Regions from separate parts of the Microtetraspora sp. AC03309 genome, predicted to be linked through region 2. Evidence: predicted binding sites of a transcription regulator. Region 2 holds the regulator's gene; the other holds the start of a gene.

Region 1 (15,854 bases), on a different contig from region 2:
TCGGGCCCGCGCTGTTCTCGGGCCGGGTCGTGGCGCTGATGGACGGTTACGAGGAACGATGAACGACAGGATCCGGCTCCCGCGCGTGCCCTCGGACCCCGGTCCCCGCTGCCGGTCCGAGACCTGGCCCGCAGGGGGTCGTGACCAGGATGGGCATCTGTCGATCCTGTACCGGGGCCCGCTGGCGAGTTGCGACTACGACTGCGCGTACTGCCCCTTCGCCAAGCGGCGGGACAGCCCGGAGCGGCTGCGTGCCGACCGGGCGGCGCTGGAGCGCTTCACGGCTTGGGTGGCCGGGCGCGGTCATCCGGTCTCCGTGCTCTTCACGCCATGGGGCGAGGGCCTGGTCCGCTCCTGGTACAGGAAGGCCATGGTCGAGCTCAGCCACCTCTCCCACGTGCGGAGGGTGGTCATCCAGACGAACCTGAGCTGCCGCACCGGCTGGCTCGACGAGGCCGATCTCACCCGGCTGGCGCTGTGGGTGACCTGTCACCCGAGCCAGGTGGCCTACGACCGGTTCCTCGCCAAGTGCCGCGACCTGGCCGGACACGGCGTACGGCACAGCGTGGGCATCGTCGGCCACCCCGACCACCTCGACACCGCCCGCAGACTGCGGGCCGACCTGCCCGCGAGCACCTACCTGTGGGTGAACGCCGAGGAGGGGCGCGCGTACACCGACGACGAGGCGGCGGAGTGGGCCGCGATCGACCCGCTGTTCGGCTACAGCCGATTCGCGCACGCGAGCGCCGGGCTGGCCTGCCGTACCGGTGAGACCGTGGTCTCGGTGAGCGGCGACGGCACGGTCCGGCGGTGCCACTTCGTCCCCGAGGTGATCGGCAACCTCTACGACGGGTCGTTCGACCGGGCGCTGCGGCCCCGGCCGTGTCCCGCGGCCACCTGCGACTGCCACATCGGGTACGTCCACCTGGAGCCGCTCGGCCTGTACGACGTGTTCGCCGGCGGGATCCTCGAACGGATCCCGGCCGACCGGCCCCTCCGGGCCTGAACGCGCGTCGCGAGGCGGTGGTCAGGTCTCGCGCTCGGGGCGGTACTCCTCCTCCGTGACACCGAAGGTCCAGGCCACGCCCTGCCGCGCCCGTACGACCCATGGGGGCACGCGCAGGAAGTAGGTGCGGCGGGTGCCGTCCGGCTCGGGGGTGGAGTTGACCACCTCGACCATGATGACGTCCTCGTCGTCGGGCAGGGCGATCCGCCACAGCACGCCCGTCTCGTCGGCGTGGATCGGGGACGCGCCGGAGTCGGCGAGGTAGCGGTCATAGCCGAAGTGCTCCAGCATGACCCGGCGCAGCTCGGCGTTGCTCTCGGAGCGGATGCGCCCGGCGTCCAGCGTGGCCATGGTCGCGCCGAAATCGGCGGGGACGGGCATCCCGTGCCACGCCTGCAGCGCGAAGCCGTCGGCGAAGAGCATCGCGGGGCCGTCGGCCCGGTGGAGGCGTCCGAGGTCGTCGAGGTGCAGCTCCACGGGCCGCTCGCACAGCAGCGCGACGCGTTCGAACGGCCACCACCATCCGGCCGCCCGCGCGACCTGGCAGAGAGCGCCGAGCGCGGACCGCTCCGTCTCGGCGACTCCGGACAGGATCTCGCGGACCACTCCGGCGTCGGGCGCGAAGACGCAGAGCCACGCGGCGTCGTGCTGGCCGAGGACGGCGTCGAGTGTCACCCGGCGCAGCAGCTCGTCCGTCTCGGCGATCGCCCGCCGGATCTCGAGGACCAGCCGGTTCACCGGGGGCCACAGCTCGCCGCCGCTCGACGCCCAGGCGCCCGACCAGCCGGCCGGGCCGAGCGCCTCGTGGACGGCGCGGCGCGCGCGTTCCCACGGCCCGGTGCGTACGGAGTCACGGACGCTCCGGCCCGCGGGAGCCGTACCGACCTGGGCCAGGACCTGGTCGGCGGCCCGGCCGAGCCCGGCGGCGGCGAGTGCCGCGCGCGCTTCCGGGCCGCCGGACAGCGCGGCGGCCGCGACGGCTCCGGCCGCCGGGGAGTCGAACCAGAGGATGTGCTCGGGCTCGGCCAGCCCGGCGTCGCGGTAGGCGCGCCGTACGCCGTCTTCGGCGGCGGCACGGTCGGCGGGGCCGGTGGCGAGCGCGGCCTCGCGCCAGGTGACGGTCACCCCGGCCGTGGTGAGGTCGGTCGTCATCAGTCGGCCACCACGCGGAACGCTCCGGGGACGTACTCGCGCTGCCTGATCACGCGGTACCACCCCTTCGGGAGGGAGATCGCGTCGTGCTCCTCGTGCACGAGCCGCCCGCCCGAGGGCAGGTGCAGGAAGCCGGGGTTGCGCGGGCTCGGATCGAGCAGCAGGGTGCCGGGACCGGGGATCGCATGGGCATGGCCTGTCGCCTCTCCCAGGGCGAGGACGAGGCGGCCACGCGAGTCTCGCGGCTGCGGTGGCAGCGTCCGCGCCTCCGCGGGCACGGCCTCCTCGGCCACAGGAACGATCAGGATGTCTCCCTGCCGGTACACGACGGCTCCTTTCGGTTGCTGATCGCGAAGATAGGGGACACGGCTGACATTCCGCACACTGCCCGTCCGCTCCGATTACACAATTACGATCGCTCACAGCGAACTCGCGCAAGCAAGGGAACACGGGAAGGCTCTCGTTAGTTGAGTCGGCACAACTCAACCTTTTGGGAGCGACCAGATGACAGAGATCCTTCCCGTCCTTCCCCTCGACGACGAGGTCGTCCTGCCCGGCATGGTGGTCCCGCTCGACCTGTCGGACACCGAGGTCCGCGCGGCCATCGACGCGGCACGGGCAGGGAGCGGCGAGGGCAAGGTGCTGCTGGTGCCGCGCGTCGACGGCCGGTACGGCGCGGTCGGCGTCACCGCCGTGGTCGAACAGGTCGGCCGGTTGCCCGGCGGCGAGCCCGCCGCCGTCGTGCGCGGCGTGAGCCGGATGCGCGTGGGCACCGGGACCACCGGCCCCGGCGCGGCGCTCTGGGTCGAGGCCACGGTGCTGGAGCCGGTCGTCGCCGGTCCCCGGGCCGACGAGCTCGCCAAGGAGTACAAGGCGCTCACCACCACGATCCTGCAGAAGCGCGGCGCCTGGCAGGTCGTCGACGCGGTCAACCAGATCGAGGACCCCTCCGTGCTCGCCGACAGCTCGGGATACGCCCCGTGGCTGACCACGCCGCAGAAGCTGCTCCTCCTGGAGAGCCCGGACCCGGTCGAGCGGCTGGAGAGGCTCGTCGGCTGGGCGCGCGACCACCTCGCCGAGATGGACGTCGCGGAGACCATACGCAAGGACGTCCAGGAGGGCATGGAGAAGCAGCAGCGCGAGTTCCTGCTGCGCCAGCAACTCGCCGCCGTACGCAAGGAACTGGCCGAGCTGAACGGCGACCCCGCGGACGAGGAGGAGGACTACCGGGCCAGGATCGAGGCGGCCGATCTGCCGGAGAAGGTCCGCGAGGCCGCGCTGAAGGAGGTCGCCAAGCTCGAACGCACCTCCGACCAGTCGCCGGAGACCGGCTGGATCCGCACCTGGCTGGACACCGTCCTGGACATCCCGTGGAGCACCCACACCACGGACGCGTACGACATCGCGGGCGCCAGGGCGGTGCTCGACGCCGACCACACCGGGCTCGACGACGTGAAGGACCGCATCGTCGAGTACCTCGCGGTGCGCAAGCGCCGCGCCGACCAGGGCCTCGGCGTGGTCGGCGGCCGCCGCAGCGGCGCGGTGCTCGCGCTGGCCGGACCGCCCGGAGTGGGCAAGACCTCGCTCGGTGAGTCGGTCGCGCGGGCCATGGGCAGGAAGTTCGTCCGGGTCGCGCTCGGCGGCGTCCGGGACGAGGCGGAGATCCGCGGCCACCGGCGCACCTACGTCGGGGCGCTGCCCGGCAGGATCGTCCGCGCGATCCGCGAGGCCGGGTCGATGAACCCGGTCGTGTTGCTCGACGAGATCGACAAGGTGGGCTCCGACTACCGCGGCGACCCGACCGCGGCGCTGCTCGAGGTGCTCGACCCGGCGCAGAACCACACGTTCCGCGACCACTACCTCGAAGTCGAGCTGGATCTCAGCGACGTGCTCTTCCTCGCGACGGCCAACGTCCTGGAGCAGGTCCCCGGCCCGCTGCTGGACCGCATGGAGATCGTCACGCTCGACGGCTACACCGAGGACGAGAAGGTGGCGATCGCCCGGGACCACCTGCTGCCCCGCCAGCTGGAGAAGGCCGGGCTGACGCCGGACGACGTGGCGATCGACGACGACGCGCTGCGCGGGCTCGCGGGCGAGTACACGCGGGAGGCGGGCGTCCGGTCGCTCGAACGGTCGATCGCCCGCATCCTGCGCAAGGTCACGGCCACGGTGGCGCTCGGCGAGGTCGAGCTCCCGGTCGCGGTGTCCGGCGACGGCCTCGTGCCCTACCTCGGCAGGCCGCGGCACGTCCCCGAGTCGTCCCTCCCCGAGTCCCGGCAGCGTACGGCGGTGCCCGGCGTGGCGACCGGCCTCGCGGTCACCGGCGCGGGCGGCGACGTCCTGTACGTCGAGGCGTCGCTCGCCGACCCCGAGACCGGCTCGACCGGCGTGACGCTGACCGGCCAGCTCGGCGACGTGATGAAGGAGTCGGCCCAGATCGCGCTGTCCTACCTGCGCTCGCGCGGGGTGGAGCTGGAACTGCCGGTCGGGTCGCTCAAGGACCGGTCCGTGCACATCCACGTCCCGGCGGGCGCCGTGCCCAAGGACGGGCCCTCCGCGGGCGTCACGATGACGACCGCGCTGGCCTCGCTCCTGTCCGGCCGCCCGGTCAGGAACGACGTCGCGATGACCGGTGAGGTGTCGCTCACCGGCCGGGTGTTGCCGATCGGCGGGGTGAAGCAGAAGCTGCTCGCCGCCCATCGGGCCGGGATCACGACGGTCCTGATCCCGGCGCGCAACGAGCCCGACCTGGACGACGTGCCCGCGGACGTGCTGGCGGACCTCACCGTCCACGCGGTCGGCGACGTCCGCGAGGTGCTCGACCTCGCGCTCACGCCCGCCACGGCGACCCAGACGGCGACCCAGACAGCGACCCAGACAGCGACCCAGACAGTGGCCCAGACAGTGGCCCGGAACGCCGCCGCCTGATCGGCCGCGATCCATCTCGTACGGCTCGCGCCCCGCTCCTGGGGGCGCGAGCCGTACGCGTGTGCGGGCGGGAGGCGAGGGAGCGAGGCGAGAAGGCGGGGCCGGCTCACAGGAGGGAGGGTGTGGATGTGAGATAAGCCACATTGATTGTCGGGAATTATCGGAATTCGCCGCCCTGGTCCTCTGTTGGTGATGACCGTGAACGTGATGTGCGACGGAGCCATGGCCCTGCGGGAGCGGGGCGTCATGATGTGCGGCTGTCGCCCGGCCTGAGCCCCAATTCCTTGATCGTTTCTCGCTCCGAAGGCCTGTTCATGAATTCCCCCACGAACTTCCTCGTCCTGCGCCGTTTCAGCCACCTGCCGTTCCCTCCGGGGACCCGCCGGTCGTGCGCGTCCACCGTCGCCGGCGTCGTCATCGTTCCTGGGGAAGTCTCGTGATCAAAGTGTCCGGTCTGCGCAAGGTCTACGGCTCCGTCGTGGCCCTCGACGGCGTGGACCTCCACGTCCGCAAGGGTGAGATCTTCGGTGTGCTCGGGCAGAGCGGCGCCGGGAAGAGCACCCTGCTGCGCTGCGTCAACCTGCTCGAACGCCCGACGGCGGGGGCCGTCACCGTCGACGGGCGGGACCTGACCGCCCTGGGCGAGGGGGAGCTGCGCCGGGCGCGGCAGGGCATCGGCATGATCCACCAGCACTTCGCCCTGCTGTCCTCGCGCACCGTCGCCGGGAACGTGGCCTTCCCGCTGGAGATCATGGGCATGCCCCGTGACCGGCGGACCAAGCAGGTCGAAGAGCTGCTAGAACTGGTGGGTCTGGCCGGAAAGGCGAAGGCGTACCCGGCGCAACTCTCCGGCGGCCAGAAGCAGCGCGTCGGCATCGCCCGCGCGCTCGCGGGCGAGCCGTCGGTGCTGCTGTCGGACGAGGCCACCTCGGCGCTGGACCCGGGGACCACGCAGTCGATCCTGGCCCTGCTCAAGCGGCTCAACCGCGAGCTCGGGCTGACGATCCTGCTGATCACGCACGAGATGGACGTGATCAAGGCGGTCTGCGACTCCGCGGCCATCATGAGCGACGGCCGGATCGAGGAGGCGGGGCCGATCCCCGAGCTCCTGGCCAGACCGGGGTCCCGGCTCACCCAGGAGCTGTTCCCGCTGCCGCCCGCGGAGCCGGGCAGCGTGACGATCACCTTCACCGGCACCTACACCGGCCGCGCCGACGAACCGGTCGTCTCCCAGGTCGTACGGAAGTTCGACGTGGACGTGAACATCCTCGGCGGCGCGCTGGAGGACGTCGCGGGCGTATCGGCCGGACGGCTCCGCGTACGGCTGACCGGTGAGGAGTCCGGCGCGGCGCTCGGCTACCTGCGCGACCGCGGTCTGCTCGTGGAGGTGGCTTCCCGATGACCTGGTCGGACATGAGCCCCCTGCTGTGGGAGGCCACGGGGCAGACCGCGCGGATGGTCGTCTGGTCCACGCTGTTCACCGTCCTGCTCGGGCTGCCCCTCGGCGTCGCGCTGGTCGGCACCGACAGGGGCGGGCTGTTCCCCGCTCCGGTCGCCCGCCGGATCCTCGGCCTGGTGGTCAACGTCGGCCGGTCGCTGCCGTTCATCGTGCTGATGATCGCCGTCATCCCGGTGACCCGGCTGATCACCGGCACCACCATCGGCACCGGCGCGGCGGCGGTCCCGCTCACGATCGGCGCCGTGCCGTTCTTCGCGCGGCTGGTGGAGACCGCCCTGCGCGAGGTCGGCAGGGACGTCGTCCAGGCCGCGCAGGCCATGGGCGCGAGCCGGGTCACGATCGTGGGCAAGGTCCTGTTGCCCGAGGCGCTGCCGGGCCTGATCGCCGCGCTCACGGTCACCGTCGTCACGCTGATCTCGTACTCGGCGATGGCGGGTGTGATCGGTGGCGGCGGCCTGGGCGACCTCGCGGTCCGTTACGGATACCAGCGGTTCGAGACCGCTCTCATGATCGTCACGGTCGTGGTGCTGATCGTCCTCGTGCAGGCGGTCCAGAGCCTCGGCGACGCCGTCAGCCGCCGGCTCACCCACCGCTGACTTCACGCCTTTTCCCCGTCCCGCCGCCCGGCTCGACGGGGCGGTCCCCTTTCGTCACCCAGATTTCGTCACACAAGGAGTGGTCACACCATGCGCAAGATGTTCGGGCTCCTGCTCGCCGTCGGGCTGTCGCTCGGCCTGGCGGCCTGCGGCTCGTCCTCGTCCTCGTCCTCGTCCCCGGCCGACACGGCGTCGGCCTCGGGCACGGCCGCCGCGAGCGAGCCGCTCAAGATCGGCGTGAGCCCGATGCCGCACGCGGAGATCGTGAAGTACGTCGCGGACAACCTGGCCTCCGCCGCCGGGCTGAAGCTGGAGATCGTGGAGTTCAGCGACTACGTGCAGCCGAACCTCCAGCTCCAGGACGGCCAGCTCGGGGCCAACTACTTCCAGCACAAGCCGTACCTCGACGACTTCAACGCGTCCAAGGGCACCAAGCTGAGCTACGTCACCTCCGTGCACCTGGAGCCGCTCGGCCTCTACTCCAAGAAGGTCAAGGACGTGGCGTCGCTCGGGCAGGGCGCGACCGTCGCGGTGCCGAACGACGCGACCAACCTCGGCCGGGCGCTCAAGCTGCTGGCCGACAACGGCGTGATCACGCTGAAGGACGGCGTCGGCACCGCCGCGACCGAGCGTGACGTCACCGGCAACCCCAAGGCGATCAAGTTCCAGCCGCTCGAGGCCGCCCAGCTGCCCCGGTCGCTTGAGGACGTCGACGCCGCGGTCATCAACGGCAACTACGCCATGGAGGCGAGCCTGAACCCCGAGAGCGACGCGCTGGTCCTGGAGAAGGCCGAGGGCAACCCGTACGCGAACGGCCTGGTGGTGGCCGAGGGCCACGAGAGCGACCCGCGGATCGTCACGCTGTCGAAGCTGCTGACCAGCCCCGAGGTGAAGCAGTTCATCGAGCAGAAGTACAAGGGCGCGGTCATCCCCGCCTTCTGATCCCGGCGGATATCCCGGACATAAATGGGCGAATCATTCGGTCGATTGACCGAATGATTCGCCCATGGTGTCATGGGCTCCATGCTGTACGGAACACCGGTCCTCGACCCGGTCGACGAGAAGGTGCTCGGCGAGGTCGAGGAGATGCGGCGCGACCTGAGATACCTCCTGGCCGAGACCCACCGCTGGGACGGCCAGCTCCGGCGGCAGCTCCAGGCTCGCGCCATCCAGGGGTCCAACTCGATCGAGGGCTACCGGGCGAGCATCGAGGACATCGAGTCCATCATGGTCGGCGAGGAGCCGCTGGAAGCGTCCGCAGGCGTGGCGCGGGAGATCGCCGGATACCAGCAGGCCCTGACCTATATCAACCTGCTGTCCAAGGCGCCGGCGTTCCGGTTCGACGCCGGCCTGCTCAACGCGCTCAACTTCATGATGATCGGTCATCATCTGGACGAGACGCCCGGAACCGTCCGGCCCGGCGGGATCTACGTGCGCAACTCCGCCACCGGAGAGGTCGTCTACGAGGGGCCCGACCACGAGGCGGTGCCCTCCCTGCTCGACGAACTGGTGGACTGGCTGAACTCCGGCGACCTCGACGCGCCGAGCTACGTGCGCGGTGCCATGGCGCATTTCAACCTTGTGGCGATCCACCCGTGGCGGGACGGCAACGGGCGCATGTCCCGGGCGCTGCAGACCCTCGTGCTCGCCCGCGACCAGATCACCACGCCGGAATTCTCCTCGATCGAGGAGTGGCTCGGCATCGGGGAGAACACCCTGGAATACTACGGCGCCTTGCGCGAGGTGCAGCGGGGGCGGTGGGCGCCCCACCCGGACATGCGGTCATGGGTGCGGTTCGTCCTGCGCTGCCACCATATGCAGGCGCAACGCGTCCGGCGGCGGCTGGCGGAGGCCGGGGAGGTCTGGATGCTCCTTGAGGAGCGGGCCGACGCGGAGAACCTGCACCCCCGCTGCGTCTCGGCCCTTTACCAGGTCTTCGTCTCCCGGCGGCTGCGCAGGAGCATGTACCAGTCCGACGAGTCCCTCAGCCAGGGTCAGGCGGCACGCGACCTTCGCGATCTCGTGTCCCGCGACTGGCTGCGGCCGTACGGCGAGACCAAGGGGCGGTTCTACGCGCCGGGGCCGAAGATGCTGGCGATCAGGGAGGATTTCGCCGGCCGGGCCACGCCCCTGCGCGATCCTTATGTGGGTTTCGCGATGAAGTGAGCGGACACTTCCCAGGCTCGATCGTGCAGATTAATGTTCGGTTCTATGCACCCGGGAGCCGTCGCCGCCCTTACCCCCGACAAGCCCGCAGTGATCGTCGTGAGCCCCGAAGCCGGTACGAGCTCACAACCCGCCGGAACCGCCGAGTCCGGACCGGCCACCACCCGCGTGGTCACCTATCGAGAGCTGGACGAGCAGTCCAACCGCCTCGCGCATCTCTTCCGCGCGGCGGGACTGCGGCCGGGCGACCAGATCGCCTTCATGCTGGAGAACCATCCGCTGTTCCTGGTGGTGGCCTGGGCCGCGCACCGGTCCGGCCTGTACTACACCGCGATCAGTTCCCGGCTGGGCAGCGACGAAGTCGCCTACATCGTGGACAACTGCGACGCCAGGGTCTTCATCTCGTCGGCGCGGCTGGCGGAGGTGGCGACCTCCGTCACGAAGGCCACGCCCAAGGTCGAGATCCGGCTCATGATGGACGGCGTGGCCCCCGGATTCACCTCGTACGAGGAGGCCGTCGCGAGCCGACCCCCCACCCCGATCGAGGACGAGTGCCAGGGCTCGGACATGCTGTACTCCTCCGGAACGACCGGGCGGCCCAAGGGGGTCAAGCCCGTCCTGACCAAGGCGCCGCTCGACGCTCCCGGTCCGCTGCTCCAGCTGATCCAGTTCCTGTTCGCTCCCGGCCCTGACAGCGTGTACCTCTCGCCCGCGCCGCTCTATCACGCCGCTCCGCTGCGGTACTGCATGTCCTTCCTGCGGCTCGGGGCGACCGTGGTCGTGATGGAGCGGTTCGATCCCGAGCAGGCCCTGCGGCTCATCGAGGAGTACGGCGTCACGCACGCGCAGTGGGTGCCGACCATGTTCATCAAGATGCTGCGCCTGCCGCCCGAGGTGCGCGGGCGCTACGACATCTCCTCGCTGACCTGCGCGATCCACGCCGCCGCTCCGTGCCCGATCCCGGTCAAGGAGCAGATGATCGAGTGGTGGGGACCGATCGTCCACGAGTACTACGCGGGCACCGAGGGCAACTGCTTCCTCTACGCCGGCTCCGAGGACTGGCTCACGCACAAGGGGACGGTCGGGCGGCCGCTGCTGGGGGTCGCGCACGTCTGCGACGAGGACGGGAACGAACTGCCCGCGGGCAGGCACGGCACGATCTACTTCTCCGACGGCCCGCGGTTCGAGTACCACGGCGACCCCGGCAAGACGCGCTCGGTGCAGGATCCGCAGGGCAGGGGCTGGACCACGCTGGGCGACATCGGCTACCTGGACGAGGAGGGCTTCCTCTACCTCACCGACCGCGGGTCGTACATGATCATCTCCGGCGGGGTGAACATCTATCCGCAGGAGGCGGAGAACGTCCTCGCGCTGCACCCGAAGGTCGCCGACGTGGCGGTCTTCGGCGTGCCGGATCCGCTGATGGGAGAGGCGGTCAAGGCCGTCGTCGAGGCGGCCGACCCCGCGGACGCGGGACCGGCGCTGGAGGCCGAACTGATCGAGTACTGCCGATCGCGGCTCGCGCACTACAAGTGCCCGAAATCCGTCGACTTCAGGGACGAGCTTCCCCGCCACCCCACGGGCAAGCTCTACAAGCGGTTGCTGCGGGACGAGTACTGGAAGTCCGGGAACGTGGCTGATCGCTTAGCGTGACCTTACAGGGCGTTTGGCATCGTGGACGTGTACCGGCGGGAGAGCCGGAAGACGCAGCGGCCACGAGGGGGAAGACGATGAGCTCCGAAGAGCGGACGCCCGAGAACGAGAACACGACGGGCCACGGATGGAGCCAGTTCGGCAGCACCCCGCCCCAGCACGGGCAGTACGGGGCCTACGGCCAGTCCCCCCCGCCGCAGCAGGGTGACACGGCGGCGTTCGCCGCGTCCTCGTTCCAGCAGCCCGTGAAGCGGGCGTGGAGCGGTGGGCAGAAGGCGGTGGCCGGGCTCGCCCTCGCCGCGGTGGCATTGGGCGGCGGGGTCGCGGGGGCCTTCGTCGCGAACAGCTTCGACAACGGCGGGACGGTCATCTCCTCGCCGGTGCTCCCCGTGTCCAACAGTTCGGGGAACACCATCGTGGCGGTGGCCAAGGCCATCCAGCCGTCGGTGGTGTCGGTCAAGGTCAAGACGCGGACCGGCGGCGGTGAGGGGTCGGGGGTCATCCTCTCGGCCGACGGGCTGATCCTCACCAACAACCACGTCGTCGCCGGGGCCGGGCAGGACGCGACGGTCACCGTGAAGTTCAGCGACGGCACGACCGCGTCGGCCACGGTCAAGGGCACCGACCCGGCGACCGACCTCGCGGTTCTCCAGGCCCAGGATGTCTCGGGTCTCACCCCGGCCAGCCTCGGAGACAGCGACAAGCTCCAGGTCGGCGACTCCGTGCTCGCGATCGGCAGCCCGCTGGGCCTGGAGGGCTCGGTGACGTCCGGCATCGTGAGCGCGCTGGACCGCACGCTCACCGAAAGCGGTCAGGACCAGCAGCAGCAGCAACCCTTCCCCTGGGGGCAGGAGCAGCAGCAGCCGACCCAGCAGGTGACCATCGGCGGCATGATCCAGACCGACGCGGCGATCAACCCCGGCAACTCCGGCGGCGCGCTGGTCAACGCGGCGGGCCAGGTGATCGGCATCAACACCGCCATCCTCACCTCGGGCTCCGGCTCCGGCAACATCGGCGTGGGCTTCGCCATCCCGATCAACACCGCCAAGATGGTCTCCGAGCAGCTCATCAAGACCGGCAAGGCGACGCACGCCTTCCTCGGTGTGAGCGTCGCGGACGCGACGGGCGACACGCCCGGAGCGGTCGTCGCCTCGATCACCAAGGGCAGCCCCGCGGACAAGGCCGGCCTCAAGGAGGCGGACCTCATCACCAAGATCGACGACACGGTCGTCGGCGACGCGGAGACCCTGGTGGGCATCATCCGCAGGCACCAGCCCGGCGACAAGATCGCGGTGACCTACACCCGCAACGGCCGGCCCTCGACGGCCACCATCGCCCTGACCGAGAACAGCAGCACGAGCTGACACCCCTCCGCCGTCCCCGCCCGGGGACGGCATCCGTACAGGGCGCCTCCGCACGGGGCGCCCGTACTGGTGTCCGGACAGGTGTCCGGACAGGTGTCCGGACGGGTGATGCCTCAGGCGAGGGCCAGAGGAGGCGAGCGCCGGAGGCGGGGGCAGGTCAGCGGGACGAGGCCCGAGACGACGCGGTCAGGGTCTCCGACTCCCACAGGTCCCGGTAGTACCCGGGCGCCGAGACCAGCTCCGCGTGCGTGCCGCGCTGCGCCACCCGGCCGTCCTCCAGGACCACGATCTCGTCCACCTGCTCCAGGCCGCGTAGGCGGTGGGTGACGAGCAGGGTCGTCCGGCCCCGCGTCGCGTCGAGCAGGTCGGCGGTCAGCGCGTCGGCCGTCTCCTCGTCCAGTGCCTCCGCCGGCTCGTCGAGCAGCAGCACGGCCGGATCGAAGAGCAGGGCCCGTGCGAGCGCCAGGCGCTGGAGCTGGCCGCCCGACACCGTGCGGCCGTCCTCGCCGAGCACCGTGTCCCACCCCGTCCGGTCCGCCCACGTGTCCAGCCGGGCCCGCCGTACGGCCTGGGCGAGCTCGCCGTCCGACGCCTCCGGACCGGCCAGCCGCAGGTTGTCGCGGAACGACGCCTGGAACACGTACGGGTCCTGGGTCAGCCCGGTCATCGCCGCCCGGACGTCGTCCGAGGCGTAGGAGCGGATGTCGACCCCATTGATCGTGATATGGCCCGACTCGATGTCCACGGTCCGCATCAGCGCGGACAGCAGCGTGCTCTTCCCCGCGCCGCTCGGCCCGACGATGGCCACCCGCATGCCCGGCGTGAGGGTCAGGCTGACCCCGTCGAGCGCCGGCTCGCGGTCGCCGTGCCGGACGACCAGGTCCTCCACCTCGACGGTCACCGGGGCCTCGGGCGGGGGCGCGGGGCTGGCCGGCTCCGCCACCACGACCGGGGTCGCCTGGATCTCCCCCAGCCTGCGCAGCGCGGCGCCGACCCCCGCGAAGCGTTCCCCGGCCGCGGCGAGCGGCAGCACCGGTTCGAAGGAGACCAGCGCGGTCAGCGCGAGCACGGCGGTCGCCACCTGGCCGAGCCCGGCGGCCTGCGCGATCAGCACCACCGCGGCCACGGTCGATCCCTGGATGAGGACCCCGAGCCCGAGGGCCGCGGCGTTGATCCTCGCCTGGCCCCGCTCCAGCGCGGAGAGGCGGCCCTCCGCCGCCATCCCGTCCGAAAGTGCCTGCCCCTTCGCGTCGTACGCGGCGAGATCCGCCGCGCCGTGGACCAGGTCGGCCACCCGGGCGGCCAGCTCGGCCCGCGCGGGAGCGATCCTGGCCGACCAGCGGCGGGCGGCGGCGGCCGTACCGGCCGGGAGCAGCACACCGGCGAGTAGTAGTCCGAGGGCGAGCACCAGCGCGCCCACGGGCAGCAGGAACGCCCCGATGACGATGGCCGCGACCCCGGTGAGCAGGGCGGCGACGGCGGGAAGCAGGCAGCGGACCAGCAGATCCTGGACCGCCTCGGTGTCGTCCACCATCCGGCTGAGCAGGTCGGCGCCCCGCTGCCGGAGCGGTCCTGCGGGGATGAGCGACTCGTACAGCCGCTCGCGTGTGCTCGCCTGCGCCCGCAGTGCCACGTCGTGCCCGGTGAGCCGCTCCGCGTACCGCAACACGCCCTTGCCGGTCGCGAACGCGCGCACTCCGACGATCGCGACCGACAACGCGGCCAGCGGCGGCTGCTCGGCGGCCCGCGTGATCAGCCACGCCGCCGACGCGATCAGCGCGACCCCGGCGAGGTCGGCGGCGGAACCCGCGAGGGCGGCGACGACCAGCCTGCGGGCCATCCCCGGGGCGAGGATCGTCCTGCGGAGCCCGGCTCCATGGGGGGCGCTCATCGGGCATCGCCTCTCTCCGCCGCGAGGGCGTCGGCTTCGCGATCATGTCCGCTGTCGTGCTCGTCACCCTGCCCGTGGTCCTGGGGGCGGTCCGGGACGATCCGGCCCCCGCCGATGCGGACGACCCGGTCGGCCAGGCCGATCATCGCGGGCCGGTGCGCCACCACGATGGCGGTACGGCCCTCGGCCAGCGTGCGGGTGGCCTCGACCACGGCGGCCTCGCTGCGGCCGTCCAGGCGGGCGGTGGGCTCGTCGAGCAGCAGGACCTCGGCGGAGGGACGGCAGAACGCGCGGGCCAGCGCGACCCGCTGGCGCTGTCCCGCCGACAGGTTCACGCCGCGCTCGCCGAGCACCGTCTCGTAGCCCTCCGGCAGCGCCTCCACGAACCCGGCCGCCTGCGCCGCGGCGGCGGCCGTACGGATCAGGTCGGGCGAGGCGGAGCCGCCGAGCCCGATGTTGTCCGCGACGGACATGGCGAACAGATGGGGCCGCTGGGGCACGAAGGCCAGCCTGCGTCGCCATTCGTCCAGGTCGAGCGTGCTGAGGTCCACCCCGTCGACCAGCACCCGGCCCTCGGATGGTGTGACGAATCCGAGGAGCAGGTGCAGCAGCGTGCTCTTCCCGCCGCCGCTCTCCCCGACCAGCGCGACCCGCTCGCCGGGCGCGACGACGAGCGACACGTCGTCGAGCGCGGGCTGGTCGCGGCCGGGATAGCGGACCGTGACGTGCTCCAGCCTGATCTCCGGCGCGCGGGACGCTGAGGGAGCGTGCACATCGGCGGCAGCCTGGCCGGGCTGCTTCTCTTCGGGCTGTTTCTCTTCGGGCGGGGCGAGGAGGGCGAACGCCTCGTCCGCGGCGGCCACCCCCTCGACCGACGCGTGGAACTTGGTGCCCATGGCACGCAGCGGCAGGTACGCCTCCGGAGCGAGCAGGAGGACGAGCAGGGCCGTGTCGAGGTCGAGGGAGCCGGAGAGCAGCCGGAGGCCGACGGGGACCGCCACCAGGGCCAGCGAGAGCGACGCCACGAGTTCCAGCACGAGCGACGACAGGAACGCCACCCGGAGCGTCCGCATGGTCGCGGCCCGATGCGCGGCGGCCACGTCGCGGATCACCGAGGACTGGTACCGCGCCCGGCCGAAGGCCCGCAGCGTCGGCAGACCGCGTACGACGTCGAGGAAGTGGCCGCCGAGCCGGGAGAGGGCCCGCCACTGCCGCTCGGTCACCGTCTTGGTGGTCCATCCCACCAGCGCCCCGAAGACCGGGATGAGCGGCAGCGTGAACAGGACGATCAGGCCGGTGGCGAGATCGGCGACGAAGAGCCGGGCCAGCACCGCGACCGGGACGACGGTCGCGACCGCGACGGCGGGCAGGTATCCCGCCAGGTAGGGGTCGAGCGCGTCGAGTCCACGGCCGACGAGCGTGACCAGCTCACCGGAACGCGGGCCCGCGAACACGGTCTCCTGGAAACGCTTCATCAGGCGGGCGCGCAGGACCGACTTGACTCCGGTGGCCGTACGGCCGGCCGAGACGCCCTGGATCCAGCCGAGCAGCCCCCGGAAGAGCACGACCACGACCAGGGGGAGGAGAACCGCCACGGCGAACCGGCCGGACAGTACACCCGCGAGCAGTTCGGCCTGTA
Region 2 (15,854 bases):
CTCCTGGCACTGGAGGTGGAGGCCACCTACGCGCGCAACTGGGAACCCCAGGTAGTGCCCGGCCTCCTGCAGACCGAGGAGTACGCTCTCGAGATCGTCAAGGCGGCTCAACCGATCACGCGTTTCGCCCAGGGGGGCGTACGCAGCCGGCTCGAGGCGAGGATGGCCCGGCAGCAGATCATCCTCCGGGACGACCAGCCACTGAACCTGATGGTGGTTCTGGACGAGTCCGTGCTCCTGCGCGGTTTCGGGGACGCCACGGTCATGCGGGCGCAACTGGATCGCCTGCTGAGCCTGTCGGAGTTGCCCAACATCCGGATTCAAGTGCTGCCGCTAGATGCCGACCATCCGGTCAACACCGGGTCTTTTCTTCATCTGAAGTTTCCCGAGTTCCACGACGTGGTGTACCTGGAGTCCCTTTTCGGTGCACGCTTCGTGGAAGAGGAGGAGACCGTGTACGGCTACGAGATCGCCTTCGACCGCCTGCAGGCCGAGGCCCTCGATGTCGACGCCAGTCGAGATCAGATCCGCAAAACAATCGAACGCTGGAAGTAAGCGCTTCCCTACATCGCCTCAGGACGTCTCCTGAGGAGAAAGACCATAAATGTACTCGATCGATCTCTCCGGTGCGGCATGGCGAAAGAGCCTCCGCAGTGCCGGCAACGGAAACTGCGTCGAAGTGGCGACGCTCCCCGAGGGGCACGTCGGGGTCCGTGACAGTAAGGACCAGGATGGTCCTGTCCTCGTCTTCACGCCCGGCGAGTGGGACGCCTTCATCGGCGGCGTCAAGGACGGTGAGTTCGACCTCTGAGCTCACGCGTGCGGCCCCCGGCGTCGGACGCCGGGGGCCGCACGCGTGTCGGGTCAGGCGATGTGCAAGCCCTGGGAGAGGTTCTTGTCGATGTCGGTCCAGTGGTCCACGACCCGCTCCTTCGGGTCGGAGGTGACCTCGGGGGCCGAGGTGTGGCCGACGACGTCGCCCACCACAAAACTTGAACCGTTCGACTTAATGAGCATTGCCAGTTTGGTGGGGCGACGGATGAGCGTTCCCCGGATTCGGCAAAGAGATGGCATGCTCGGATGCCGTGAAGTCTCGTTTCGCAGCTCTGGTCACTCTTGCCCTCCTCGCCGCCGCCTGCACGGCCGCCGAAGGTGAGCCGATCCCGGAAAGCTCGGGGAAAGCCGCCTCCGCGGCCGTTCCTTCGGCGACGGCCGAGCCGGAACCGAGCCCGGAGCCGTACACGATCTCCTTCGCCGGTGACGTGCACTTCGAGGGGGTGTTGCGGACCCGGCTGAACAACAACCCGCGCACCGCACTCGGCCCGATCGCGAACGTGCTGCGCCGGTCCGACCTCACGCTTCTCAACCTGGAGACCGCGATCACCACCGGTGGTACGCCGGCTCCGGGCAAGCAGTTCACCTTCCGCGCGCCCGCCACCGCCTTCACCGCGCTCAAGGCCGCCGGGGTGGACGCGGTGACCATGGCGAACAACCACGGCATGGACTACATGGAGAGCGGCCTTCAGGACTCGCTCGCCGCGATCAAGCGCAGCAAGTTCCCCGTCATCGGCGTCGGGAAGAACGCCGCCGAGGCGTACCGGCCGTTCCGGACCACCGTCAAGGGCAACCGAGTGGCGGTCATCGGCGCGACGCAGGTGCTCGACTCCGAGTTCATCCAGTCCTGGACGGCCACGGACGACAAGGCCGGCCTCGCCTCCGCCAAGAACGAGCCGCGCCTCCTCCAGGCGGTACGGCAGGCGCGCAAGAACTCCGACACGGTGATCGTGTTCCTGCACTGGGGTGCCGAACTGGTCAAGTGCCCCACCGACGTCCAGCGTGACCTCGCCGCCAAGCTGTCCCAGGCGGGGGCTGACGTGATCGTGGGCAGCCACGCGCACATCCTGCTCGGCGGCGGTTACTCGGGCCGGAGCTACGTGCACTACGGCCTGGGCAACTTCGTCTTCTACAACTGGGGCCCGGAGACCGGCAAGACGGGCGTGCTCACGCTCACGATCAACGGCCGGAAGGTGCTCAAGGACCGATGGACCCCCGCCCGCATCAACGGCGGCGTGCCCATTCCGCTGACCGGGCCGGCCGGGACGCAGGCCCTGTCGGAGTACGCGTCGTTGCGCCAGTGCACCGGCCTGTCCGCCAAGCCGTCCGCCGCGCAGTGATCCCGGGAGCCGTGAGCGGGGAGCGCTGATCCGTGCGGTTGACCCGTACGGCGACCAGTACGGTGACCAGTACGGCGACCCGTACGGGGGTTCGCATCCGGCGAGCCGGGACCGGTGGGACCCGGGCAAATCGGCGGACTGCCCGGGAGGGACTGACCGGAGGGCGCCGAACGGGCAATATGGAGGGATGTCCACCCAGCTTGATGAGGACGTCGACGAGCCCTCGCCGGATCCGCTCCGCCGCCAGCCGACCCAGCGCCGCAGCGCCCGCCGGGTCGAACGGATGCTCGACGCGTGCGCCGAGCTGCTGGACGAGATCGGCTACGAGGCGCTCACCACGACCCGCATCGCCGAGCGCGCCGGTGTCGCGATCGGCTCCGTCTACCAGTTCTTCCCGGACAAGCGCGCCATCAGCCAGGCGCTGACCCGGCGCCACGTCGAGCTCTTCGTCACCCGCGTGGGTCGCCGGTTCATGACCGAGGACTACGCCGGCTGGTGGGACGCCGTCGACGCCATCATCGAGGAGTACGTCGAGATGCATCGGACCGTTCCAGGGTTCCGATCGCTACACTTCGGCGACATCGTCGACCTCAACCTTCTCGACTCGGTGTCCGAGAACAACACCGTGATCGCCGGGCGGCTCCGGGCGCTGCTGCTCCAGGAATTCGGCCTGGCCGACAGCGAGGAGCTGGACCGCATCGTCCTGGTCGCGGTCGAGGCGGGCGACGCGGTGCTGAAGCTGGCCTTCCGGCACGACCCCCACGGCGCTCCCGACATCGTGGCCGAGGCCAAGCAGCTCGTCCGCGGATATCTCTCCCGGCAACTGCGCCCTAGTTGACCTCGTGCCGGCGGAGCTCCTCGCGCTCATCGGCCACCTGGTCCGAGAGCGGCATCAAGCGGTACTTCACCTGTACGGACGTCGCGCGCTTCTTCAGCGGCCGGGCGATCAGGCAGGACGCGGAGACCGGCCGAATGGAGGCGCTGCCGGAGTACACCTCCGTCTGGAGCCGCGTCAGCTCCGCGTTGGCCCGCTCCAGGGCCTCGGATCTGGCGGTGGCGAAGCCGGCGAGTCCGGGAATCACGGCGGAGAGCGCGATCACCGAAGAGAGGGTCACGGTCACCTGCCTGAACACCCGCATCACCGCCCTCTGATCTCTGTGCGCGAGAGCAATATGCCCGGTTATCCGCCTCGAAACACGCTTAGTAGTTGATCGCGCGCAAATCGTGTTATGGGGAATGCTGTCAGTTGTCCGGGCAAAGCACGGCCGGCCTCGATAGCCTCCACCTGTGGCACATGTGACACATGAGCAGCTGGATCGACTGCTCGAACAAGCACTGTTGCTCGATGACCACGGTGCTCTGGCGCGCCAGCTCGATTCCCTGGCCCGGCTCTACGAGTCCGGAGAGGTCTCGCGGGCGGCGATCCTCGTCATGGCGGCCGAGGAGTGGCGGCAGGCGGGCCAGCCCGCGGCCGCTCTGGACCGTTTCCACGAGGCCGCGCGCGACGGGGGCGACGTGCTCGTCGATCCGCGTTCGGGTATCGCCGACACGCTCTTCGAGCTCGACCGGCCCGACGAGGCGAGAGAGGTCATCGCGGCGATCCGGGGCGGCGTCTGGAACCCCGCCACCGCGCTCACCGTCGCCGAGACGCTCGTCGCGTACGGGGACCTGGACGGCGCCCACGAATGGGCCACGGAAGGGGCGGCGGCCTGCGCGCAGGGCACCACGATGCGGGAGGCACTGCTCCGCACCCGATATCGGATCAGGGTCGATCTCGGGTTGCCGGAGGACGATCTGGACGCCTCGCTTGACATCACACGCTGACCCGGGCGGCCGGTCTTCGCCCCTGCCACCGGGCGGCCGGTCTTCGCCCCGGCATGCGGGCCGGGCCCGGACATGACGAAGGGGCCGCGACCGCGGCCCCTTCTCGTTTCGTCGTCCCCGCCCTCGTCAACTCCCGGGGGCAGGCGCGTACGGTCCCGCTACGGCAGGACCGTGGTGCCGATCAGCTTCCTGGTGATCTCCGCCACCGACCCGGCCTTCTTGCCGCGGCGCGTCTCCGGAGCCTTCGGCACGACCCGTACCTTCTTGCGAGGTGTGATGCGCTCCACCTTCGCCTGCTTGGCCGGTGCCGCCTGCGCGTCCGGGACCCGTGGCGCGACCGGCTGTCGCGCGGGAGCCTCGGGCTGGGCCGGAACGGCGGGCAGCGCCGGGACGTCCGGCAGCTCCGGAATCCGCACAGGAACGGTGAGGGTGCGCGACAGACCGGACACTCCAGACGAAGCGTCGGCCAGCGACGGGGTGCCTGGTAGCCCGGAATAGCCCTGGCCCGCGGCCGCGCCCCCGTCGTCGGCGATGCTCAGCACGCCGGTCGCGGAGGAGAGACCGGGCAGGCCCGCCGCGTCGGCCACCCGGTCGATCGCGATGGCGCGAGCGGCCCTGACCGGGCCGTTCGCGCCCGTGGCGTCGCAGGCCGCGATGGTCGTCGTACCCGCGCACGGTCCCGCCGCCGCGACGGCCTGGCCGCTGGCGAACCAGCTCACCCCGGCGGTCATGGCGGCCAGCGCGGCATGTCGCCCTCGAATGCTTCCTGATGTCCCTGACATCGATCCCCCCGGTTTTCTTACGGTGTTCTTACGAACACAGAACGTATCGGTGAGGGAATCCCGAGGGGCGCGCTTGCCGTAATGGTGGGGAAGTCCTTACCGAGAGGTTCGCACGGTAAGGGTGTCCCCGGCCTCGTCCAGGTCCACGGCCACGTCGTCGCCGTCGTGGATCTCTCCGGACAGCAGCGCCTTCGCGAGCGTGTCGCCGATCGCCGACTGGATCAACCGTCGGAGCGGGCGGGCGCCGTACACGGGGTCGTAACCGGTCAGTGCCAGCCACTCGCGCGCACCGGGCGTTACGGTCAGTGTGAGCCGCCGGTCGGCGAGCCGCGCCCCGAGCCGCGACACCTGGAGGTCGACGATCTGCGAGAGCTCCTCGGTGCCGAGCGCGTCGAACACGATGACGTCGTCGAGCCGGTTGAGGAACTCCGGCTTGAAGGCGTTCCTGACGGCCGTCATGACGGCGTCCCGCTTGGCGCCGTTCTCGATCTTGGGATCGACCAGGAACTGCGAGCCGATGTTGGACGTCAGGATCAGGATCGTGTTCCTGAAGTCGACCGTACGGCCCTGGCCGTCGGTGAGCCGTCCGTCGTCCAGCACCTGGAGCAGCACGTCGAAGACCTCCGGGTGGGCCTTCTCGACCTCGTCGAGCAGCACCACGGTGTACGGCCGACGGCGCACGGCCTCGGTGAGCTGGCCGCCCTCCTCGTAGCCGACGTATCCCGGAGGCGCGCCGACCAGCCGAGCCACGCTGTGCTTCTCGCCGTACTCGCTCATGTCGATGCGGGTCATCGCCCGCTCGTCGTCGAAGAGGAACTCCGCCAGTGCCTTGGCCAGCTCGGTCTTGCCGACGCCGGTCGGGCCGAGGAAGAGGAAGGACCCCGTTGGGCGGTCCGGGTCGGCGATGCCCGCCCTGGCCCGCCGTACGGCGTCGGAGACGGCCTGCACGGCAGCGCGCTGGCCGATCAGGCGCCGACCCAGCTCCTCCTCCATGCGCAGCAGCTTGGTGGTCTCGCCCTCGAGAAGCCGGCCGGCGGGGATGCCGGTCCAGGAGGAGATGACGTCGGCGATGTCGTCGGGGCCGACCTCCTCCTTCACCATCGGCTCCGACTCGGCCTCTTCGGCCTCCGCGGCCCTGGTCGCCTCCGCGAGCTCCTTCTCCAACCGGGGGACGTCGCCGTACATCAGCCGGGACGCCTCTTCGAACTTGCCGTCGCGCTGGGCCCGCTCGGCGGCGCCGCGCGCCTCGTCGAGCTGCTTCTTCAGCTCGCCGACCTTGTTGAGCCCGGCCTTCTCGCGCTCCCAGCGGCCCACGAGGCCGTTGAGGTCCTCCTGGCGGTTCGCCAGCTCCTCGCGGAGCTTCTCCAACCGCTGGCGGCTGCCCTCGTCGGTCTCCTTGACGAGGGCGAGCTCCTCCATCTTGAGCCGGTCCACGATGCGCTGCAGCTCGTCGATCTCCACCGGCCGAGAGTCGATCTCCATGCGGAGCCGGGACATGGACTCGTCGACCAGGTCGATGGCCTTGTCCGGCAGGAACCTGGCGGTGATGTAGCGGTCGGAGAGCGTCGCGGCGGCCACCAGCGCGCTGTCGGAGATCTGCACCTGGTGGTGGGCCTCGTAGCGGCCCTTCAGCCCACGCAGGATCGCGATGGTGTCCTCGACGGTCGGCTCGCCCACGTAGACCTGCTGGAAGCGACGCTCGAGCGCGGGGTCCTTCTCGATGCGCTCGCGGTATTCGTCGAGGGTGGTCGCGCCGATCATGCGCAGCTCGCCGCGGGCCAGCATCGGCTTGAGCATGTTGCCGGCGTCCATCGCGCCCTCGGCCGCGCCCGCGCCGACCATGGTGTGCAGCTCGTCGATGAAGGTGACGATCTGGCCGTTGCTCTCCTTGATCTCGTTGAGCACGGCCTTGAGGCGCTCCTCGAACTCGCCGCGGTACTTGGCGCCCGCGACCATCGCGCCGAGGTCCAGCCCGACGAGCCGCTTGTTCCTGAGGCTCTCCGGAACGTCGCCCGCGATCATCCGCTGGGCCAGGCCCTCGACCACCGCGGTCTTGCCGACGCCGGGCTCGCCGATCAGCACGGGGTTGTTCTTCGTGCGGCGGGAGAGCACCTGGATGACCCGGCGGATCTCCGTGTCACGGCCGATGACGGGGTCAAGCTTGCCGGACCTGGCCCGCTCGGTCAGGTCGACGCCGTATTTGTCCAGAGCGCGATAGGTGTCCTCGGGGGTCTCGCTGGTGACCCGGGCGTGCCCGCGGACCTTCTCGAACGCGTCCAGCAGCGCGCTCGCCGTGGCGCCCTGCGCCTTGAGCAGCTCGGCCGCCTGGCCGCCGTCGGTCGCGAGGCTCACCAGCAGGTGCTCGGTCGAGACGTACTCGTCCTCCAGTTGCTTGGCCCGCTGGGCGGCGGTGTTCACAACGGTGAGGAGCTGCCGGGAGCTCGACGGGGCGCTCACCGTCGCGCCGTGCGCCTTGGGCAGCCCGGCGAGCAGCTCCTCGGTCTTGGTCCTGAGCTGCTTCCAGTCGGCGCCCACCGCTTCGAGGAGGGGGACGGCGGTGCCGCCCGTCTGGGCGAGCAGGGTGGTGAGGAGGTGAGCGGGAGCCACCTCGGGGTTGCCCTCCGCGGCCGCCCGCCGGACCGCCCCGGACAGGGCCTCCTGGCTCTTCTGCGTCAGCTTGTAGTCCATGGTGGTTCGTGGCCTCGCTTCGCTCAGCGGGCGCGCGGCACCGACGCGGCGGCTGGCGTCCGCGCCGGGCGGTTGGGAAGAGCTGCGCTCCCCGAACCACCTGGCGGGTTCACCACCGCGCGATGCGCGGGCCCGTGAATTCCCGGATCAGGCTGGTGGAAGTTCGTATCTGATCAGCGCGCGGATCATGGTCAGCTCGCCGCGGAGTCGTACCACCTCGTCGCGCAGGCGCAGGTTCTCCGTTTCGAGTTCGAGGATGCGCTTGATGCCCGCGAGGTTGATGCCGTCCTCCTGGGAGAGGCGTTGCACCTCGCGCAGCAGCACGATGTCCCTGGTCGAGTAGAGCCGTCCGCGCCCGGCCGTACGCCCCGGGCTGACCAGGCCGAGCCGGTCGTACTGCCGGAGCGTCTGCGGGTGCAGGCCGGAGAGCTGGGCGGCCACCGAGATGACATAGACCGGTGTGTCGTCGGACAGATCGAAGAAGTTGGCATCCATGGGCTCACTCGCTTCTGGCCTGCTTGATCAGCTCTTCTCTCAGGTCGGTGCCCTCGCTGGCGTCGCGGAACTCCTCAAGAGCGGCCCGCGCCTTGTCATCGAGGTGCGGCGGCACTGTCACCTGCACGGTGACGAGCAGGTCGCCCTTCGTGCCGTCCTTTCGGGGGGCGCCCCGGCCGCGCACGCGGAACGTGCGCCCGTTGGGCGTGCCTTCGGGAATGCGCAGGGTGACCGGCATGCCCTTCAGAGTGGGCACCTTGATCTCGGCGCCGAGTGCCGCCTCCGGGAACGTGACAGGCACGGTGACCGTGAGGTTCTCGCCCGTGCGGCCGAACACCGGGTGCGGCTTGACGTGGACCTGGACGTAGAGGTCACCCGCGGGACCGCCGTTCTCGCCGGGCGCGCCCTTGGCCTTGAGCCGGATGCGCTGGCCGTCGCCGACTCCCGCCGGGATGCGGGCCTGGATCGTGCGGGTGCTCTTGCCCCGGCCGCTGCCCTCGCACACCGGGCAGGGATCGTCCACCAGGAGTCCCCGGCCACGGCAGTCGCGGCACGGCTCGGAGAAGGCGAAGTTGCCCAGATTGCGGCTGGCGGCGCCGGTGCCCTCGCAGGTCGGGCAGACCCGCGGCGTGGTGCCGGCCTTGGCGCCCGTGCCGCTGCACGCCGCGCAGGCGGAGGAGCTGGTCAGTCGAAGAGAGACCGTGGTGCCGTCGACGGCCTCACCGAACGACATCGAGACCTCGGACTCGATGTCCTGGCCACGGCGCGGCCGGGTGGCACCGGTCGTCGTGGTCCGCCCGCCACGGTTGAACAGGCCGCCGAACAGATCTCCTATGCGTTCGCCCGCCCCGCCCTGATGGCTTGTGCCGCTGCCGGAGAACAGGTCGCCGAAGTCGAAGTTGAAGCCGCCTCCGCGGGGCGCGCCCGTCCCGGCGTAGCCGCCGAGCCCCGACCCGAAGAGGGTGCGGGCCTCGTCGTACTCCTTGCGGCGCTTGGTGTCGGAGAGCACGTCGTAGGCCTCGGAGACCTCCTTGAACTTCTCCTCGGTCTCGGTGTTGCCCTTGTTGGCGTCCGGGTGGTACTGCCTGGCCAGTTTCCGGTACGCCGTCTTGATCTCAGCGGCGGTGGCGGACTTGGGCACACCAAGGACGGCGTAATAGTCCTTCTCCAGGTAGTCCTTGGTGCTCATCTGTCGATTTCCTCCGCGCAAGGGGGTGTTCTCTGGGTGGTCTCTCCCGATCCTGCCGGATCAGGAGAGACTCCCGGGGTTTCAGTTTTCGTCGGACTCGCCGGACTCGGCGGAGTCCGACGGCTCGGCCGCCACGGACTCGTCGGGCTCCGCGACGGCCACGCGGGCCGGGCGCAGGATCTGGTCGCCCATCCGGTAACCCGGCTGCAGGATCTCGACGCAGGTCGGCTCGGAGACGTCGGCGGAGTAGCTGTGCAGGAGCGCCTCGTGCACGTTCGGGTCGAACGGGTCGCCCTTCGCGCCGTACTTCACCAGGCCGAGCTTCCCGAGGATCGCCTCCAGCGACTCGCTCACCTTGGCGAATCCGCCGGTGAGCTCGCCGTGGTCACGGGCCCGGCCGATGTCGTCGAGCACCGGCAGCAGCTCGGTGAGGACACCGGACACCGCCTGGTCCTTGACGACGGACCGGTCCCGGTCCACTCGCTTGCGGTAGTTGGCGTACTCGGCGTGGAGCCGCTGCAGGTCGGCGGTGCGCTCCGCGAGCAGGTCCGCACCCGTGCCGGTCACCGCCTCCGCGGGCGCCTCGGCCGTGTCGGCCACGGTGTCCGCAGAGGCGTCCGCGGCGGCCGGGGCCGCCCCGTCCGAGGCGGCCGCGCCCGGCTTTCCGGTGCGGGCCGTCCCGGTCTCCGGGTCGATCTTGCGGTTGTCGCGGATCACCGGCTCCTGCTCGGAACCGTTCTCGCGCGCGGTCACTTGTTGCCGCCCTCCCGCTTCGGCTCGTCGTCCACGATCTCGGCTTCGACGACGTCCTCCTCGGACTTCGCCTGGCCGTCGCCGGTCGGCGCGGCGCCCTCGGCACCGGCCGCGGCGCCCTGCGACTGGGCGTAGATCGCCGAACCCATCTTCTGGCTGACGGTCGCGAGCTTCTCGGCGGCGGCGCGGATCGCGGCCGAATCGGTGCCCTCGAGGGTCTTCTTCAGCTCGGCGAGCGAGTCGTTGACCTCGGTCTTGACGTCGGCCGGGACCTTGTCGTCGTTGTCGTGCAGGAACTTCTCGGTCTGGTAGGCCAGGGCGTCCGCGTTGTTGCGGATCTCGGCCTCCTCACGGCGCTTCTTGTCGTCCTCGGCGTAGGAGTCGGCCTCGCGCATCATGCGCTCGATGTCGTCCTTGGCCAGCGCGGAGCCGCCGGTGATCGTCATCGACTGCTCCTTTCCGGTGCCGAGGTCCTTGGCGCTGACGTTGACGATGCCGTTCGCGTCGATGTCGAAGGTGACCTCGATCTGCGGGATGTTGCGCGGGGCCGGGGCGATGCCGGTCAGCTCGAAGGTGGCCAGCTTCTTGTTGTAGGCGGCGATCTCACGCTCGCCCTGGTAGACCTGGATCTGCACCGACGGCTGGTTGTCCTCGGCGGTGGTGAACACCTCCGACCGCTTGGTCGGGATCGTGGTGTTCCGCTCGATGATCTTGGTGAAGATGCCGCCCTTGGTCTCGATGCCCAGGCTCAGCGGGGTCACGTCGAGGAGCAGGACATCCTTGACCTCGCCCTTGAGCACGCCCGCCTGGAGCGCGGCGCCGATCGCGACGACCTCGTCCGGGTTGACGCCCTTGTTGGGCTCCTGGCCGCCGGTCAGCTCCTTGACCAGGTCGCTCACGGCCGGCATGCGGGTCGAGCCGCCGACGAGCACCACGTGGGCGATGTCGGAGACCTTGATCCCGGCGTCCTTGATGACCTGGTGGAACGGGCCCTTGCAGCGCTCGAGCAGGTCGGAGGTGATCCGCTGGAACTCGGCGCGGGTCAGCTTCTCCTCAAGGTGCAGCGGGCCCTCGGCGGAGGCGGTGATGTAGGGCAGGTTGATGGAGGTCTCGGTCTGGCTGGAGAGCTCGATCTTGGCCTTCTCCGCCGCCTCGCGGAGGCGCTGGAGGGCCATCTTGTCCTTGGCCAGGTCGACGCCGTGCGCGTTCTTGAAGCGGGTCACCAGCTCGTCGACGACGCGCTGGTCCCAGTCGTCACCACCGAGGTGGTTGTCACCGCTGGTGGCGCGGACCTCGACGAAGCCGTGGCCGTCCTCCTGGCCGACGTCGAGCAGGGACACGTCGAAGGTGCCGCCGCCGAGGTCGAAGACCAGGATGGTCTGGTCCTTCTCCTTGTCGAGGCCGTAGGCCAGCGCGGCCGAGGTCGGCTCGTTGATGATGCGCAGCACGTTGAGACCGGCGATGGTGCCGGCCTCCTTGGTCGCCTGCCGCTGGGCGTCGTTGAAGTAGGCCGGGACGGTGATCACCGCGTCGGTGATCTTCTCACCGAGGTAGGCCTCGGCGTCCTGCTTGAGCTTCTGCAGGACGAAGGCGCTGATCTGCTGGGGAGTGAACTTCTTGCCGTCGATCTCGACGGACCAGGTGCTGCCCATCTCTCGCTTGACCGAGCGGATCGTCCGGTCGACGTTGGTCACGGCCTGCCGCTTGGCGACCTCGCCGACCAGCACCTCGCCGTTCTTCGCGAAGGCGACCACGGACGGGGTGGTCCGCGAGCCCTGGGCGTTGGCGATGACCGTGGGCTCACCGCCCTCAAGGATCGAGACGACAGAGTTGGTCGTCCCCAGGTCGATACCTACCGCACGTGCCATGAGTTCGTCCTTGTGGTCAAAGTTGAGTCGGTACGACTCAATATTGGGTCGCACCCCAGGCTTTGTCAAACGACTTGAGCCTAGTGGACTCAACCTCATGACGCGCGTGTGGATTCCGTGTTTCTCCTTGTCGTCGAGGGCGGCGGCCGTACGGTCAGCGCTTGGCGCCGTCGACCACCCGGCGGTCGCCGAGGGGAGCCCTGAGCTTCACGATCGTGCTCTTCTTGACGGCGAGCATGACGCACATTCCGGCGCCCTCGGCGCTTCCCTCGTAAAGGGTGACCGTGACCTTGCCCCTGCTCTCCTTCACGCTCACCCGGTCGAGCACCGAGCACGGCTCGACGCCGGACCACCAGGTGACCCTCAGGTACCTGCCGTTCCTGATCGGCTTGGCCGAGGTCCACTGAACCTTGTGGGGATCGATCGTGCCGCCCTGGGGCTTCACCGGGGCCGGGGTGCCGGTGGAGGCGGCCGAGGCCGTGGCCGGCACGCCGACCATGATCAGCACCGTCGCGGCCAGCGCCGCCGTTCGTCGAATCATCCGCATGCCCGTATTGACGGCGCGGTCTCACCGCCGGTTCACGGCTTGGCGCCGTCGACCACCTCGCGGCCGTCGAGCGGGGAGGCGAGCCGCACCGTGGTCGTCTTCTCCACCGCGATGGCGATGCAGGCGGCGTCGGGGAAGCGCGGATCCCGACCCTCGTAGAGGGTGACCACGACCTGCTTCGCGCTCTCCTTCACCTCGACGCGGTCGAGCACCGTGCAGGGCGCGACGCCCGACCACCAGACGACGGCCAGTGATCTGCCGTCCGGTGACGGTGTCGCGCCGGTCCACGCGATCTTGCGCGGGTCGAGCGTGTTCCCCATGGGCGTCTCCGGCGAGGGTGATCCGCTCGGCGCTCCAGAGCTCGCGGGCGCGCTGACCGGCTCGTTCGGGCCGGACGGCGAGGCGGACGACGGCGTGGTCGACGGCGTGGACGGCTGCTGCCCGCAGGCCGCTGCCATGAACAGGAGCGCAATGGCCCAGAAGCTTCGCATATCTCATTAAACGAGTTGGCCGTCAGTGTGGTTCGGCGGCCTGTTGACGCCGACCTGGCGGAGGTCTAATTTCAACGAATGATGAATTTATCCGGACCGGCGATCGCCGTACGGGATCTGCGGGTCTCCCGTGGCGGGGCGGAGGTCCTGCACGGCCTCACCTTCGAGGTACCGCGTGGACAGGTGACGGGCCTGCTCGGGCCCAGCGGATGCGGAAAGACGACCCTGATCCGCGCGATCGTGGGCGTCCAGATCGTCGCGAGCGGCGAGGTGACCGTGCTCGGCGAGCCGGCGGGCAGCCCCGTGCTCCGCCGCAAGATCGGTTACTCCACCCAGAGTGCCGCCATATATCGGGATCTGACAGTGCTGGAGAATCTGCGGTACTTCGCCGCGGTCCTCGGCGCGGCCAAGGGCGACGCCGATCGGGTGATCGAGGAGGTGGGCCTGACCGGCGCCAGGAAGCAGTTGGGCGGCGCGCTCTCCGGCGGGCAGCTCAGCCGGGCCAGCCTCGCCGTCGCGCTCCTCGGCAGCCCCGAGTTGCTGGTGCTCGACGAGCCGACCGTCGGCCTGGACCCGGTGCTCCGCCAGGACCTCTGGCGGCTCTTCCAGAGCCTCGCGGAGCGCGGCGTGACCCTCATCGTGTCCAGCCACGTCATGGACGAGGCGGCCCGATGCCACCGTCTGATCATGTTGCGTGACGGGGAGATCCTGGCCGACGACAGCCCCGAGGGGCTGCGCGAGCACGCCGGGACGACCGATCTGGAAGAGGCGTTCCTCCGCCTCATCGAGGAGAAGGCGGAGCGTGTGCGATGAACCTCGCCATCACCCTGGCCACGGCGGGACGCATCCTCGCCCAGCTCCGCCACGACCGCCGCACGCTCGCGCTGCTCGTCGGCGTGCCGAGCGTGCTGATGATCCTGCTCAGGTACGTCATCGACGACCCCGCGGTGTTCAACCGGCTGGGCCCGACGCTGCTCGGCATCTTCCCGTTCGTCGTGATGTTCATGGTCACCTCGATCACGACCCAGCGGGAGCGGGCGACCGGCACGCTCGAACGGCTGATGGCCGGGCCGCTCGGCAAGTTCGACCTGCTGCTGGGATACGCCATCGCGTTCGGAGCGGTGGCCGCGGCCCAGGTCACAGTGGTGCTGGCCCTCTCCCTGACGTGGCTCGGCCTGGACCTCGCGGGATCCGTCTGGACGCTGGTCCTCGTGGCGGTCCTCGACTCGCTGCTCGGCATGGCGCTCGGCCTGTTCTTCAGCGCCTTCGCGCGCACCGAGTTCCAGGCGGTGCAGTTCATGCCGGCGGTCGTCCTGCCCCAGTCGCTGCTGTGCGGGCTCATCGTCCCGCGCGACACCATGGCCACCTGGCTGGAGTGGCTGTCCGACGTCATGCCGCTCTCGTACGCGGTGGAGGCGATGCAGGAGACGGCGCGCACCGGCGACTTCACCGGCGTGCTGACCCGTGACGTCCTGGTCGTCGGCGGTTGTACGGTCCTCTCGCTCGTTCTCGGCGCCGCCACCCTGCGCCGGCGCACGCCGTGACGGGTCGTCCCGTACGGGCGCCCGGGCGCGCCCGGCCCATCGGTAAGCTGCGACGGGATCCCTAGCAGCGAGGAATGGTCATGATCGCGATTCTCGGCACCGGCAAGATGGGCGAGGCTCTGCTCTCCGGGCTGGTCCGGGCCGGGCTGCGGCCGAGCGAGATCATGGTGACCGCGCGACGCGAGGAGCGCGCGGAGGCGCTGCGCGAGACCTACGGTGTGCGCGTGGTCTCCAACGCCGAGGCGGCCAAGGCGGCGGAGACCATCATCCTCGCGGTCAAGCCGCAGGACATGGGGAGTCTGCTCGCCGAGATCGCCCCGTACGTCCCGGCCGACCGGCTGGTGATCTCCGTGGCCGCGGGGATCACCACGGCGTTCGTGGAGTCCCGCCTCGGGGAGGCGGTGCCGGTGGTCCGCGTCATGTCCAACACCCCGGTCCTGGTCGACGAGGCGATGAGCGTCATCTCGCCGGGGGCGCACGCCGCCGAGCGCCACCTGGCGCGCACGGAGTCCCTGCTCAAGCCGGTCGGCAAGGTCCTGCGCATCCCCGAGTCGCAGCAGGACGCCGCGACCGCGCTGTCGGGCAGCGGCCCGGCCTACTTCTTCTATCTCGTCGAGGCCATGGTGGACGCCGGGATCCTGCTCGGCATGCCGCGCGCCGCCGCGCTCGACATGGTCACCCAGTCCATCGTGGGCGCGGCGATCATGTTGCGCGACTCGGGCGAGCATCCGGTGATCCTGCGCGAGGCGGTCACCTCGCCGGGCGGGACGACCATCGCCGCCATCGCGGAGCTCGAACGCCACAAGGTCCGCGCGGCCTTCCTGGACGCCATCGAGGCGGCCAGGGACCGCAGCCGCCAGCTCGCCTCCGGCTGATCCCCGTACCGTTTCCTGGTCTGGGCTCGATAAAAACAATTAGGAAACCTTCCAGTCCCGATGCATCATTCCTCGTGGTGATATCGGGTCCGGAATGGTGAGGGAATTGTGGCGGGAGCCGTACAGGCCGTGGCAGGGGTCGGGCGGCGGCCGCTCTGGACACCCGATTTCGGGTTCTACTTCACCGGGCGCGTGGTCTCCATGCTCGGCGACACCATGCTCCCCGTCGCGATCTCACTGGGCGTGCTCGGCGCAGGATACGGCCCGACCGGAGTCGGGTTCGTGCTCGCCTCCTGGATGGCACCGTTCGGCGCGCTGATCCTCTTCGGCGGGGTCTTCGCCGACCGGTTCACGGCCAGGCGGATGATGATCGGCGCCGACGTGGTGCGGCTGGTCACCCAGTCGGCGATGGCCGCCGCCTTCCTGGCCGGGACGCCGGACCTGTGGCAGATCGTGGTCCTTTCCGCGATCAGTGGCGCGGCCGCCGCGATGTTCCAGCCCGGCGTGAACAGCATGGTCCCCCAGGTGGCGTCCGACCTGCAACGGGCGAACGCGACGCTGCGCGTGGCCGACGCGATGGCCCAGTTGCTCGGCCCCGCCTTGTCCGGCGTCCTCGTCGGGGTG

The links. Region 2 encodes HspR, which represses chaperone genes until heat shock. Its sites were predicted from a motif close to ANTTGAGTCNNNNNGACTCAANT; they were not measured.
Region 1: a site for HspR is predicted at 2,624-2,646, ahead of lon (endopeptidase La). Genes of this name have one in related genera too.

Annotation. Positions count from the first base shown of each region.
Region 1 is NZ_JADDIL010000028.1:21,861-37,714, reverse strand. Features, by position in the region: gene IMZ11_RS18400 (STM4012 family radical SAM protein) at 1-62, shown strand, start outside; gene IMZ11_RS18395 (STM4011 family radical SAM protein) at 59-1,006, shown strand; gene IMZ11_RS18390 (DUF6745 domain-containing protein) at 1,028-2,158, opposite strand; gene IMZ11_RS18385 (hypothetical protein) at 2,158-2,484, opposite strand; gene lon (endopeptidase La) at 2,663-5,086, shown strand; gene IMZ11_RS45320 (hypothetical protein) at 5,401-5,526, shown strand; gene IMZ11_RS18375 (methionine ABC transporter ATP-binding protein) at 5,523-6,488, shown strand; gene IMZ11_RS18370 (methionine ABC transporter permease) at 6,485-7,141, shown strand; gene IMZ11_RS18365 (MetQ/NlpA family ABC transporter substrate-binding protein) at 7,232-8,083, shown strand; gene IMZ11_RS18360 (Fic family protein) at 8,165-9,307, shown strand; gene IMZ11_RS18355 (acyl-CoA synthetase) at 9,353-10,960, shown strand; gene IMZ11_RS18350 (S1C family serine protease) at 11,038-12,324, shown strand; gene cydC (thiol reductant ABC exporter subunit CydC) at 12,482-14,215, opposite strand; gene cydD (thiol reductant ABC exporter subunit CydD) at 14,212-15,854, opposite strand, start outside.
Region 2 is NZ_JADDIL010000019.1:10,678-26,531, forward strand. Features, by position in the region: gene IMZ11_RS13410 (helix-turn-helix transcriptional regulator) at 1-555, shown strand, start outside; gene IMZ11_RS13415 (DUF397 domain-containing protein) at 605-811, shown strand; gene IMZ11_RS13420 (hypothetical protein) at 865-1,017, opposite strand; gene IMZ11_RS13425 (CapA family protein) at 1,068-2,174, shown strand; gene IMZ11_RS13430 (TetR family transcriptional regulator) at 2,362-3,012, shown strand; gene IMZ11_RS13435 (hypothetical protein) at 3,005-3,289, opposite strand; gene IMZ11_RS13440 (hypothetical protein) at 3,462-3,998, shown strand; gene IMZ11_RS13445 (hypothetical protein) at 4,157-4,729, opposite strand; gene clpB (ATP-dependent chaperone ClpB) at 4,877-7,468, opposite strand; gene IMZ11_RS13455 (heat shock protein transcriptional repressor HspR) at 7,616-7,963, opposite strand; gene dnaJ (molecular chaperone DnaJ) at 7,968-9,152, opposite strand; gene grpE (nucleotide exchange factor GrpE) at 9,234-9,905, opposite strand; gene dnaK (molecular chaperone DnaK) at 9,902-11,773, opposite strand; gene IMZ11_RS13475 (hypothetical protein) at 11,928-12,314, opposite strand; gene IMZ11_RS13480 (hypothetical protein) at 12,353-12,640, opposite strand; gene IMZ11_RS13485 (hypothetical protein) at 12,639-12,821, shown strand; gene IMZ11_RS13490 (ABC transporter ATP-binding protein) at 12,890-13,624, shown strand; gene IMZ11_RS13495 (ABC transporter permease) at 13,621-14,355, shown strand; gene proC (pyrroline-5-carboxylate reductase) at 14,436-15,230, shown strand; gene IMZ11_RS13505 (MFS transporter) at 15,339-15,854, shown strand, end outside.